Regions from separate parts of the Ruegeria sp. B32 genome, predicted to be linked through region 3. Evidence: riboswitches for the same ligand, from Rfam matches in the RefSeq annotation. Region 3 holds a riboswitch; each other region holds the start of a gene.
What was found. A riboswitch is a leader RNA that binds a small molecule or an ion and turns the genes downstream of it on or off. The one in region 3 is predicted to bind cobalamin.
Positions count from the first base shown of each region.

Region 1: it holds a riboswitch for cobalamin, as region 3 does, so the genes downstream of both, K3752_RS11470 (DUF1636 domain-containing protein) here and K3752_RS14170 (hypothetical protein) in region 3, are expected to answer to the same signal.
Region 2: it holds a riboswitch for cobalamin, as region 3 does, so the genes downstream of both, K3752_RS00080 (DUF1636 domain-containing protein) here and K3752_RS14170 (hypothetical protein) in region 3, are expected to answer to the same signal.

Region 1 covers NZ_CP081106.1:2,255,457-2,259,629, reverse strand. Annotated here, with positions in the region: gene cobN (cobaltochelatase subunit CobN) at 1-861, opposite strand, end outside; gene cobW (cobalamin biosynthesis protein CobW) at 868-1,923, opposite strand; gene K3752_RS11470 (DUF1636 domain-containing protein) at 1,926-2,309, opposite strand; cobalamin riboswitch at 2,391-2,596, opposite strand; gene K3752_RS11465 (LysR family transcriptional regulator) at 2,669-3,544, opposite strand; gene K3752_RS11460 (NAD(P)-dependent oxidoreductase) at 3,653-4,173, shown strand, end outside.
Region 2 covers NZ_CP081106.1:13,817-17,989, forward strand. Annotated here, with positions in the region: gene K3752_RS00065 (hypothetical protein) at 1-261, opposite strand, end outside; gene K3752_RS00070 (hypothetical protein) at 317-655, opposite strand; gene K3752_RS00075 (hypothetical protein) at 980-1,279, opposite strand; cobalamin riboswitch at 1,964-2,172, shown strand; gene K3752_RS00080 (DUF1636 domain-containing protein) at 2,275-2,673, shown strand; gene K3752_RS00085 (ABC transporter ATP-binding protein) at 2,670-3,476, shown strand; gene K3752_RS00090 (ABC transporter substrate-binding protein) at 3,473-4,173, shown strand, end outside.
Region 3 covers NZ_CP081106.1:2,794,896-2,799,068, forward strand. Annotated here, with positions in the region: gene K3752_RS14160 (alpha/beta fold hydrolase) at 1-853, opposite strand, end outside; gene K3752_RS14165 (TetR/AcrR family transcriptional regulator) at 938-1,510, shown strand; cobalamin riboswitch at 1,539-1,757, shown strand; gene K3752_RS14170 (hypothetical protein) at 1,843-2,250, shown strand; gene K3752_RS14175 (dual specificity protein phosphatase family protein) at 2,254-2,757, opposite strand; gene K3752_RS14180 (DNA polymerase III subunit gamma/tau) at 2,913-4,173, shown strand, end outside.

The DNA of each region.
Region 1 (4,173 bases), 540 kb from region 3:
TACCGGCACGCCCGCCACGTCCAAGGGCGATGTGCCCGACGCGCCCTTGCCCGAAAACGAGGTGGCATTGATGATCGCCGAGGGCGTCATCTCGGGGATAATCTCGGCCAGCCATTCCGCCGCCGCAGGCGCCTTGAGCGAGGGCGCGAACAGCCCTACCGCCTGATGACCCCGCGCGCGGATTTCTCGGATCAGGGCCGCGACCGGCGCGGTATCGGCCGCGGTCAGGTAGGCGCGGTAGAACGTCACGATGATGCGCCGACCTTCGCCCGCGAATGCGTCCTCGGGCGCAATCACGCCGCGATCCGGGCACCACGCGCCGCATTCGGGCAGAGTCTTGGCCCCCATCACCGGCCCGGCATAGAGCCCCGCCGCCAGCGCCATCTGCGCCAGCGCCGCCTGCGCGGCCACCTCGCCGCCGGTGTCGCACAGATGCGCCAGCCGCCGCAGGGTCGAGACCGGCAGGGTGGAATAGTCGTCCAGCCGCGTATCCTCGCGCCCGTCGGCGGGCAGCACCGCCAGCGCGATGCCCTTGGCCTGCGCCAGCGCCAGCACCTGCTGCAACCCGTAGGACCAATAGGGCACTCCGCCGATCAGCCGGATCAGGATGCCCTTGGCACCCTCCAGCGTCTGCTCGACATAGGTATCGACCGACAATGGGTGCTTCAGCGCCGTCAGGTTGGCCAGCCGCAACGAGGGCATCCGCCCCTCGGGCCCGCCGCCGCGATGCCAGCCGGCCGCGAAAGCACCCAGGTCGCTGTCCGAAAAGGACAGCACCACCAGATCCGCCGGGCTCTGGCCCAGATCGGTCGGGGTCTCGGTTTCTTCGAGCCCGTGGTTTTCGCGGAAGACGACGTGCATCGGTGCTTACTCGGCGGCCTCGGTGACGCCCGTCAGGATGCCGCGGATCGCGGCCTCGTCGATGTCGTCATGCTCGGCGATGACCACAAGGCGCGAGCGGCGCTCTTCCTCGGGTTTCCACGGGCGGTCATACTGGTGCCGCACCCGCGCGCCGACCGCCTGGACCAGCAGGCGCATCGGCTTGCCCTGAACGGCGGCATAGCCCTTGACCCGCAGGATGTTCAGCTCGTTCGCCAGACGCTCGATATTGGCGACCAGCTGCGCCGGGTCGGTCTGTTCTGGCAGCTCGACCACAATGCTTTCGAAATCGTCATGTTCGTGGTCGTCATGGCCATCGTGATGCGAGGGGCGGGCGTCCATGTCGTCCTCGGCTGCGGCCTCCAGCCCCAGCACCACGCGCACGTCCACCGCACCCTCGGCCACTTCGACCACGGGCAGGGGGCGGGGCGCCTCGGCGGCGATGATCTCGCGCGCCTTGGCCACGCCTTCGGGGCCGGCCAGGTCAGGCTTGGTCAGCAGGATGATGTCGGCGCACGAGATCTGATCCTCGAACACCTCGGACAGGGGCGTTTCGTGGTCGATCGAGTCATCGGCCATGCGCTGGGCATCCACCGCCGCGACATTCGGGGCGAAGCGGCCTGCGGCCACGGCCTCGGCATCGGCCAGAGCGATCACGCCGTCCACGGTGATCTTGGAACGGATGTCGGGCCAGTCGAACGCCTTGAGCAGCGGTTTCGGCAGGGCCAGACCGCTGGTTTCGATCAGGATGTGATCGGGGCGCGGGTCGAGCGCCATCAGCGCCTCGATCGTGGGGATGAAGTCATCGGCCACGGTGCAGCAGATGCAGCCATTGGCCAGTTCCATGATGTTTTCCGCCGGGCAGTCGGGGATCGCGCAGCTTTTCAGGATTTCGCCATCGACGCCCACGTCGCCGAATTCGTTGACCACCACGGCCAGCCGCTTGCCCTGCGGGTTTTGCATCAGATGGCGGATCAGCGTGGTCTTGCCCGAGCCGAGAAAGCCGGTGATGACGGTGACGGGAAGTTTTTCGAGGGTGCTCATGCTCAGGCTCCAATCGGGGGAATGCGGGCGGCGCAGTTCTTGCGGAAATGTTCAGGGCGGTCGCGCCATTTCACAAGGCCATCATCGGCGGCCAGATATTTGGTGGCGCCTTCGACGATGATCTCGACATGGTCGGATTCGTTCAGGTTTTCATAGACGAAGGTCCAGCGCGACGGCCCGCCGCGCAGAACGATCGAGCAGCCCTGATCGCAGTTCGACAGGCATTCGACCGGCTTCAGGGTGATGCCCTCGGGCAGGTCGGCAGCGGCCAGCGCCTTGTGCAGCAGCGTGCCGGGGCGTTGGGCGTCATCCTCGATGGGCAGCCCGCGTCGGCAGGTGGTGCAGACCAGCAGTTCAACTGGTGTGGTCTCGGTCACGTCTCTCATCCCCCCTCACTCGGTTGTCGGGGGACGGGGTATGCGCGGGCCACGTTGCGGACATGGGCCCGACACCGGAACACCCCGTCCGGTTTGTCTTCGGGCGTTGGCAGGTCTCCCGGCTTGCGGATGTCAGAGCGGCGCTCTGTCGGATGTCCCGCCTTCCCGGCCAGCAGCCAGTGGCATTTGGGCACCCTCTCCGGTCACGGTCGCGGGGGCGGCTGCGTTTGACGGAAAACCGCTGACGCATTCCCTTTTCATCTGCTTGCACAGACACCAACGCAAGCGACATGCGGCACGGGCAGGGGGGTTGTCAAGCGCGCGGGGCCAAGTGCCTCGCGTCGGATCGAAAAAGCGACTTGCCGGGATCAATCCGCGGCATCGCCGGCCAGCCGGTCGCGCAGCCAGGCCAGGAACAACTGGGCAGGGATGGACGGAGGCGCCGCGCTGACGCTGCGGATCAGATAATGCGACTGGGCAAAGGGAATCGCCGGCCCCGCAACCCGGATCGGCGCGCCCTGGGCGATGGTGTTGCGCGCGAACCGCTCCAGAACGGTGGCATAGCCAGCGCCGGCCATCACCAGTTGCAGCGCCGTGACGGTCGTATCCGCCGAATTACGCGCGGGGCGGTCGGGCAGGTCGGTGCCCGTGGCCTCGAAGTACCGCGCCCAGTTGTCCTCATACCCCAGAATGTGAATCAACGGGCCGTTTTGCAGGTCTGGCGCCGGGTCCTGCGCCCGGCAGACGGGCACCAGCCGTTCCGAGCACAGCTGTTCGGCCGCAACTCCGGGCCAGTCGCCATAGCCCAGCCGGATTTCCACGTCCACATCCGCAGGCGCGGCCGAGTCGTTCCAGATATGCGACACCAGCCGCACCGGGATCTCGGGGTGCTGGGCGCTGAACGCGGGCAGCTCGGCCGCGATCCAGTAGGTCATCGTCGATATCGCCGCCCGGATGGTCAGCGCCTGCCGCGAGGCGGGGCCGAACAAGCTGTTGGTGGACAGCGCAATATCCGACAGCGCCCGGCGCACGGTCAGCGCATAGGACTGGCCCAGCTCGGTCAGCGACAGGTGTCGGGCGTTGCGGGCAAAAAGCGGCTGCCCGAGGTCCGCCTCGAGCGAGCGGATATGCAGCGACACCGCCGTCTGGGTCAGGCCCAGTTCCTGCGCGGCGGTGGTGAAATTCAGATGGCGGGCGGCGGCTTCGAAGCTGCGCAGCCAGGCCGGATTGGGCAGGCGGTCCATTCAGCACCAAAATATTTTGCATTTAGATTGACTTATTATTCGTTTCTTTTGTCGATGGGCAACGGAAATACTCGTGCCAACGAAATTGCGCCTGCGGGAGGGCAGAACATGAAGGTCGGTTTCATCGGTTTGGGCAATGTGGGGTGCAAGCTGTCGGGGTCGCTGCTGCGCAACGGTATCGACCTGACGGTACACGACCTGAACCCCGATCTTGTGGCGGAGTTCGCCGCCAAGGGAGCAAAAGCCGGTGAAAGCCCGGCCCAGATGATGCGCGATTGCGATGCGGTCATCACCTGCTTGCCGTCGCCCGCTGCCTCGGACGCAGTGATGCAGCAGATGCTGCCCGAGGTTACCCACGGTAAGATCTGGATGGAGATGTCCACCACCGACGAGGCCGAGGTCAAACGCCTGGGGGCCATGGTGATCGAACGCGGCGGGGCGGCGGTGGACTGCCCGGTTTCGGGCGGGTGCCACCGGGCGGCCACGGGCAATATCTCGATCTTCGCGGGCTGCGACCGGGCCACGTTCGAGCGTATCCTGCCGTTCCTTACGACCATGGGCCGGCGCATTCTGCATACCGGCGATCTGGGCACGGCCTCGGTTCTGAAGGTGCTGACCAACTATCTGGC
Region 2 (4,173 bases), 690 kb from region 3:
CGCCTCGACAACCGACATCTCGCCAATGCTTCCGTCCTTGTACGCAATGCAGCGCCAAAGTGTTCCGCCCGCGTCACGCAGCATGACGAGCGTGCCGGCTTCCGAGAACTGTGAGCTTTCGATCGTGCCGGACTGACCGTCCGGTCCACCGACCTGCCGCAGATGGTCGATACACGCGTCGTCGGCGTCTGACATGGCCAGGGCGGCCGTTCCGCTGATCGCAAGTGCGGGTGTGAAAAGATTCCAAAAACTGCGTTTCATAAGCAGATCCTCTGTCGGTCTATCGTAAATGTTATGTTTCCGGTGAGCAGAAACCTCACTTCGCTTCCCGCAACTTTGCCAGAAATTCATCGCATGCCTGTGCGCTGCCGACGATCTCGTCCGTCGTTTCAATTCCTTGCAATGATGCCATCTCGGAGTTCACGCGATTGAGGATCTGATCTGCTTGCTCGGCGGTGATCAGGTTCTCGGCCTGAGCTCCCTTCAATGTGATGCACACACCGGCGGACAAGCCTGTCGCAACGCCGACACCCATCGCGGCCCCGCCGCCCAAGGTCATCGCTCCAACCACGCCGAGGATGAGCCCGATCACAAGCCCCAAGATCACTTTTCCCATGTTTTCCTCCCATTTTGCGGGAAAGAGTTCCGCCTTCATTCCTGGCGCAAACCACGTGCCCATCTGCATATCAAAACCAGTGCCAACAGGTTGAGCACCGGTGCAATCGCCGCGAGCCACGGTTTGGCCGACTCTGAGAAAAGGTCCAACGCAAGGACCCAAGGCAGACCCAGCGGCAAAAGGAATACGCCGGACAATGGGTCTCGTTCCTGTCCAAACCAGCCAAAAGTGCCCGTCACAAACGCAAACAACGCCAACAGGTAAAGGGTCGCAAACGCGATGATGGTTATTCTGCAGACCATGCCGGACCTCAGAGTATCAAGCCAGCGCTGCGCAGCCGATTCCGGCTACGCATCAAACGGGTCAAAGTGCGCCTTCGTCGCCGAGGAACTCGATACCAGCTGTCGCGCCGTCACTGTAGGCAATACAATTCCACGGAGCCCGATCCTCTCCAACCCCAACGGTGACTTGTGTTCCAGCCTCGCTGAAGGCGGATGAGAGCACGACCACCTGCGAATTGTTGGTTGTTTTGGCCACGTCTCGCAGACACGCCTGTTGAGCGGGCGTCAGTTCGGCAGGTGCGCTTGACGTGCTGGTGTCGTCACAGGCCGCTAGTAGTGCGAAACACGTCGCGCCTGAAATCATCATGACTTTCTTAATCACTTTCTTCTCCTCTTGGGTTTGTCGATACATGTGGAATAGGTGGCCTCTTTTTTTTGCGCGCTCACGTCTATGCAGTCATACGAGCATACCCCGGTCTGGTAATTCCCGTTCCAAAAAAGTCTGTCGCCAATGACGTGGCTGGCAGACAGGATTTCTGCTGATCCCCGGGACCGTGAACAAAGCGTGCTGATGTTATGACATTATGGGTAAAAACCGGTGCGAACTTTCGCGGAAGGGTTCGTAAATTTAATCCCGGCACTGCGTCCTCCCAACGCTGATCTTCGTAAAATGCCTTCCGACCGCCAGCACTCACTCCAGCAGTCGGAAGGGCCCGACGAAACGGGCGACAGCGACAACAACGGAGGTAAAGCTAAAGTTGTGTCGAATTCGTATGTTTGAATCAATCACAGGATAAATCAATGATTTTTCCGCGCGTAAATTTTGTACGCTTTCCAACGATAGGCTTCTGCATTCAAAGGGAAAAGGCGAGGCCGCTCACGGAGGCTTGGCAGTCGGCCCGCTTGCGCCGCCGTGTTTCGGGACCTTCCGAGCTATCTTAATCCAGTTGGTCAAAACGACGTGATTCGCGGCCCGGTCTGTCGCTCAGGTGGTGCCGAAGGGTCGCCTGGATACCTCCATTACGTACCCGCCCAGAACGTCGTTGACAGTGCAACCCGATTCATGGATGAGATTGGCGCTGATGGTTCCCGATCGTTTCGGCGGTCGGGTAAAAGGGAATACGGTGCGGCGCCGTTCTGACGCCAATTCCGTGACTGCCCCCGCAACTGTAGGCGGTGTGCGACCCCCGGATGCCACTGGGCCGATAGGTCTGGGAAGGCGGGGCAAGCCATACACCGCGAGTCAGGAGACCTGCCATCATCAAACGCAACTCAACTCGGGCGGGGTGTCCCGGAAGGAGGCCAAGATGGCATTTTCGGCTTACGCCGCTGACATGACTGGTTCCCTTTCCGCCCCGCGATTTCGCGGAGGGCGAAATGAACCGACAATCAACACATAAAATCACGGTTTGCCTATCTTGCCGACCCAAAAGCGCAGCCGTACGCCCCGGGCCTGACCTGATCGGACGATTGCGCGCCGCGCTGGCCGAAGACGACGGTTTGGCAGGTTTTGACGTTTCCGGTGCGGCCTGCATGGCCGGGTGCACCCGACCCTGTACCGTCGCCTATCACGCGCCGGGCAAGGCATCTTACCTGTTTGGCGGCCTGACGTCTGAAGTGACCGGGGCATTGGTGGAATTCGCCCGGCTGTACCAGCAGTTGCGCGATGGATGGTGCAGCTCGGTCGACCGCCCGGCCGGGCTTCGCCACGCGACGCTGGCCCGCATTCCAGCCGCGATGGCTGCGTCTTCGGAAAATGCGGATTGCGCCTCATGAGCGCGCCTTTGCTGTCGGTGAATACCGTCACCTGGGCGCCGCGAAAACGAGCGCCGTTGGTGCTGCACGAGACCAGTTTTGCGCTGATGCGCGGGCAGGTCATGGGGGTTGTGGGGCCGAACGGTGCCGGCAAGACAACCCTTCTGCGGATGATCTACGGCTATCACCGTCCGTCCTCGGGCGACATTCTGGTGGACGGCGTGTCCGTCAAAAGAATGGCCCCCCGGGCGCTGGCGCGTCAGGTTGCCGCCGTGCTGCAGGAGCAGCCCTCGGATTTCGCGCTGACCGTGCGCGACGTCGTGGCGTTGGGACGTGTGCCGCACCGGTTAGGCCTGTCCACGCCCGGCAGTCGTGACCACCAGATCATCGAGTCCGCGCTTCACCGAATGGATCTGCACGGGTTTGCCGACCGTGGGCTGGCCACTCTGTCCGGCGGCGAGCGTCAGCGTGTGATGGTCGCCCGCGCCCTTGCCCAAGAGCCCCGGATTCTTGTGCTGGACGAGCCTACCAACCACCTGGACATCCGCCACCAGCTAGAGGTGTTGCGGCTGATCCGGGACCTCGATCTGACGATCGTCACCTCGCTGCACGACCTGAACTTGGCTGCCGATGTCTGCGACCGTGTTCTGGTTCTGAAGAACGGTCGACCCTGCGGCTTTGGCCCACCCCAGACAGTGCTGAGTGACAGGCTGGTCTCTGACACGTTCGAAGTCACCGCCCGGCAAGAGCAGCTCAGCCTCAGTCACAAACCTCACCTGACCTATCAACTCCCCAATCCCCAACCAGAAGGAAGCTTGAAATGAAACCGACCACCCTGGCCCTGGGCCTTGCTTTGGCCGCCAACACCGCGACCGCGGAAACCACCGTGCAAAGTTGCAATCGAACCGTCACCTTTGAAGAACCGCCCAAGGCGGCGGTCTCGAACGACGTGAACCTGACGGAAATGATGCTGGTGCTGGGCCTCGCCGACCGAATGGTGGGATATACCGGCATTTCCGGCTGGAAGACGTTGGACGAGGACATGCGCGCCGGAGTGCAGCAGCTGCCCGATCTGTCGGCCAAGTATCCCAGCAAAGAGGTGCTGGTCGGCGCAGATGCCGATTTCTATTTCGCGGGCTGGAACTACGGGATGAAAGTGGGTGGCGAGGTGACGCCAGAGACGCTCGAACCTTTCGGGATCAAAGTCTACGAACTGACTGAAAGCTGCATCCATATCGGCGACAAGCCCAAAGCCAGCATGAGCGACATGTACAACGATCTTCTGAACCTCGGTCGTATCTTCGGTGTCGAAGACAGGGCGCAAAAGCTGGTCCAGGGATATAAGGCCGAACTCGCTGAGATCACATTCAGCCTGAATCCCTCGGACGAACCGCTGCGTGTCTTTGTCTATGACAGCGGCGAGGATACGCCGTTCACTGCCGGCCGCTATGCCATGCCGACCGCTCTGATCGAGGCCGCAGGCGGCGTCAACATCATGGATGATTTCGAGAAAAGCTGGGC
Region 3 (4,173 bases):
CGATCAATCGCGGCCAAACGGCACTGCTGCGCCGGGCGAAGGCGCCGATATGACCGATTTCGGACAGTCCGAAATCCTTCGGCTGCAACAAACGCCGACGGGCGGTCGGACCATAGAGTTCAGACAGCCGCCAGACCGCGGGCGGTGGCACAGTCTGGTCATCCTCGAACGCAATGATATCCGCCGTGGCGTTCGCCCGACTCCAATCCGCTTGGGGAAGCGTGTCTCCCAATTCGGGCAGATAGCTGGTGGGCGATGTACACCACTTGCGCCATTGCCAATAGACGCCCGCCGGCAAATCGGCTCCGAATCCCAGAAGTTTCCCCGGCAGGTACCCCAGAAGACGCACCAGAGGTGGCACGTGGCCATACCAGAACAGAGTCGCCAAGCCCTTGTAGGGCCACGGGTGATCGGCCACCGTCACCAAACCTGCGCACACACAGATCATCCGGTCGATCTGTTCGATTTCCGGTTGCAGCGGACCCAGCATTCCACCGACCGAATGCCCGATCACCCACAGTTTTGCCTGCGGGTATCGACGGCGCATCTCGGCACGCGCTGCGGGCATGTCGATCAGCGCCCAGTCCGCCATCGTGGCCTTCGAGTCTTTCAGCCGCCCGGTCAGCGAATGCTCGAAATCCCGGTAGTCATATGTCAGGCAAGCCATACCGCGCTCGGCGGCCAGCCAGCGAGCAAAGTGCTGATAGTAGTCACGTGGCACTCCTGTTGCGCCGTTCAGCACAACAACGGTTTGCGGCTCGACCGCCGGAGTGTAAAGCCGCGCCGCCAGCTGGGTCTGGCCCGACGGAAACTTAAAGTCTTCCACGTCAACCGCGTGCTGCGAATCCAACATCTTTGCCTCCAAACACTCTGGACCGATCGGTCTAATACTTTGTGTCTGGACCAATTGGTCTAGGCCTGTCAATATTTGGCCTGCATGACCCAACGTCCACCAAACACCAAAGATCGCCTGATCGTGACTGCCGCCAAACTGTTCCAGCGCTCGGGCTATAACGGTGTCGGTCTGGCGGAATTGCTGGCCGAAGCGCAGGCCCCCAAGGGTTCACTGTATCACCATTTTCCAAAGGGCAAGCCGGATCTGGCCCTGGCGGCGGCCAGTTGGGCCTCGGACGGGATGTTGAACATGATCGCTGCGGCATTCGACGACGCCGCGGATTTTCGCGACGGGGTCATCACCCTGTGCCACAAGATCGCGAAGCTGTTCGACACCTCGGCCCAATGGGAGACCTGCCCGATCGCCGCCACCCTGTTCGAAAGCCCCGACAACCGCGCGTTTCGGGAGCATGCCGACCGTCTGTATGAAAGCTGGATCATCGAAGTTCGAAACCACGCCGCGCGGTTCGGAGTTTCCGACCCCGAAAATACTGCGGACACCCTGTTCATCGTGATGCAGGGCGGCTGGCAATTGGCCCGTGCCCGCAGGGATTCGAATGTGCTGCGCAGACTGCCTGATCTGTTCCCTTGGAACTCACTCCGGCAACCGGGCTGAAACCGTCTTGACTCGATCCCGGATACACCGCTAGCGATGAGGGGATGGTTCCCGTGCCGTTTCGGTCCGGGATGAAAAGGGAACACGGTGCGGTCCAACCCGGAACTCCGGAGCGGACCAAGGCCGCGACTGCCCCCGCAACTGTAGGCGGAGAGCGATGCCGAAATACCACTGACCGCAAGGTTGGGAAGGTCGGCAAAGCAAAGACCCGCAAGTCAGGAGACCTGCCATCAAACGTGAAACCGAAACTCGGACGGGGTGTCCGGGCAGGGTCTGGCCTTGAAACCGGCGTCTGTCCAAATCCACCCCGCCCAGCGCGCGGAGGGCGCAACATGATTTGGAAGACCGACACCCATGAATTCGCGGCAACTATCTGCCAGCGCACCGGAAAGACCTGCCCGGCACTGGCGCGCATGGCACGGGCCATCGCGCAGGCAATGGCGACGGCGCAGGCCGCGACATCCCCCGACTTCCAAGTGGAAGGCAGCAGCGAACTGGCCCACTGCGAACATGGCTGCACGGCGCGGTTCGATGCACGTCCCGAACGGATCCGCGTGTATTGCGGAGCGGCCGCCGACACCCCGTCCGACCGCCTTGAAACCTATTCCGACATGCTGTTTGACGACCAGAGCGACGCCCTGCCCGCGCAGGTCATCAGTGATCGACCCTGTGCGATGCTGCAGGCCACAGCGATCATGCCCGTGGTCAGGGCCGAGGGCGAGTTTCGCGCGACCGCCTGAAGGTCAGGTCGCCAGAGCCTCGCGCGCCGGGGCGACGGCCCAGTCCATCTGAGCATCGGTTTCGACTGCGCAGGGGCGTACGGCCCGCAGGCGTTTCAGGGCCTGTTCCGGCTGCTCGCCGCTTTCGATCATCAAGCGCAGAACAACCATGCCCGACCGCCCGCAACCGCCCCGGCAGTGGACCAGCACCCGCCCGCCGCCCGACAGCGCATGGCGGGCGGCGGCGCTGACTTCGGGCCAGCGGCCGGATATCTCGGTCGACGGCGCCGAGAAGTCGGCGACCGGCAGATGTGCCCACCGACAGGCGCGCCGATGGATGTCACAACCCAATTCGCCCGCACCCACGGCAACCAGTTCGGCAAGGGTTGTCATCGAAATCACCAGCCCCGGCGCCCAGGCTGAAATCAGGTCCAGGTCTCCCTCATAATCGCCGCCACCGCCGGGAACCGAGGTCAGGGCCAGCGTACCGCCGCCCACCTGCAATGCATGAACCACAAGATTTGTCATCAGACGTTCCCCCCGAAACTGGCTGATTGAACTTGATCCGCGCAGTATGCCTCACACCGCGCGCTCGCCAAAGCGAAAAACCTGCACCGGCGCTGTGGACGCGGGGCACCGGGAACTCTACCCTGCATCGTCAGTACGAATCCGTCAGAGCAGACATGACCACACAGTCCAGCCCCGCCTATCAGGTTCTCGCCCGAAAATACCGCCCGGAAACCTTTGCCGATCTGGTCGGTCAGGATGCCATGGTGCGCACGCTGAAAAACGCGTTCGAGGCGGACCGGATCGCGCAGGCCTTCATCATGACCGGCATCCGCGGTACCGGCAAGACGACCACGGCCCGGATCATCGCCAAGGGCATGAACTGCATCGGCCCCGACGGCAATGGCGGCCCAACGACCGAACCCTGCGGCCAGTGCGAGCATTGCGTGGCCATCATGGAAGGTCGCCATGTGGACGTGCTGGAAATGGACGCCGCCAGCCGCACCGGCGTGGGCGACATCCGCGAGATCATCGACAGCGTGCGCTATCGCGCCGCCAGCGCGCGGTACAAGATCTACATCATCGACGAAGTCCACATGCTGTCGACCAGCGCGTTCAACGCGCTGCTGAAAACGCTGGAGGAACCGCCCGAGCATGTGAAGTTCATCTTTGCAACGACCGAGATCCGCAAGGTGCCGGTCACCGTGCTGTCGCGCTGCCAACGATTTGACCTGCGCCGGATCGAACCCGAAGTGATGATCGGCCTGCTGCGCAAGATCGCCACCGCCGAGGGCGCGGAAATCTCGGATGACGCGCTGGCACTGATCACCCGCGCCGCCGAAGGCTCGGCCCGGGATGCGACCTCGCTGCTGGATCAGGCAATCAGCCATGGTGCCGGCGAAACCACCGCCGACCAGGTGCGCGCGATGCTGGGACTGGCCGACCGGGGCCGCGTGCTGGACCTGATGGACATGATCCTGCGCGGCGATGCGGCCGGGGCCCTGACCGAACTGGGCGCGCAATATGCCGAGGGCGCCGACCCGCTGGCAGTGCTGCGCGATCTGGCCGAAATCACGCATTGGGTCTCGGTGGTGAAGATCACCCCCGACGCAGCCGAAGATCCCACCGTCTCGCCCGATGAACGCACCCGCGGCCAGCAGATGGCCGAGGCGCTGCCGATGCGGGCGCTGACCCGGATGTGGCAGATGCTGCTGAAGGCACTAGAGGAAGTCTCGGCCGCCCCCAACGCCATGATGGCCGCGGAAATGGCGGTGATCCGTCTGACCCATGTGGCCGACCTGCCCAGCCCGGAAGAGTTGATCAAGCGCCTTCAGGACAGCCCTCCACCGCCTGTCGGCGGGCCGGGGGGCGGCGTTCCGGTCGCCGGAAACAGCGCCCCGCCCGTGACCGCGACGGCCTCGGCCCATGCGCCGGCCC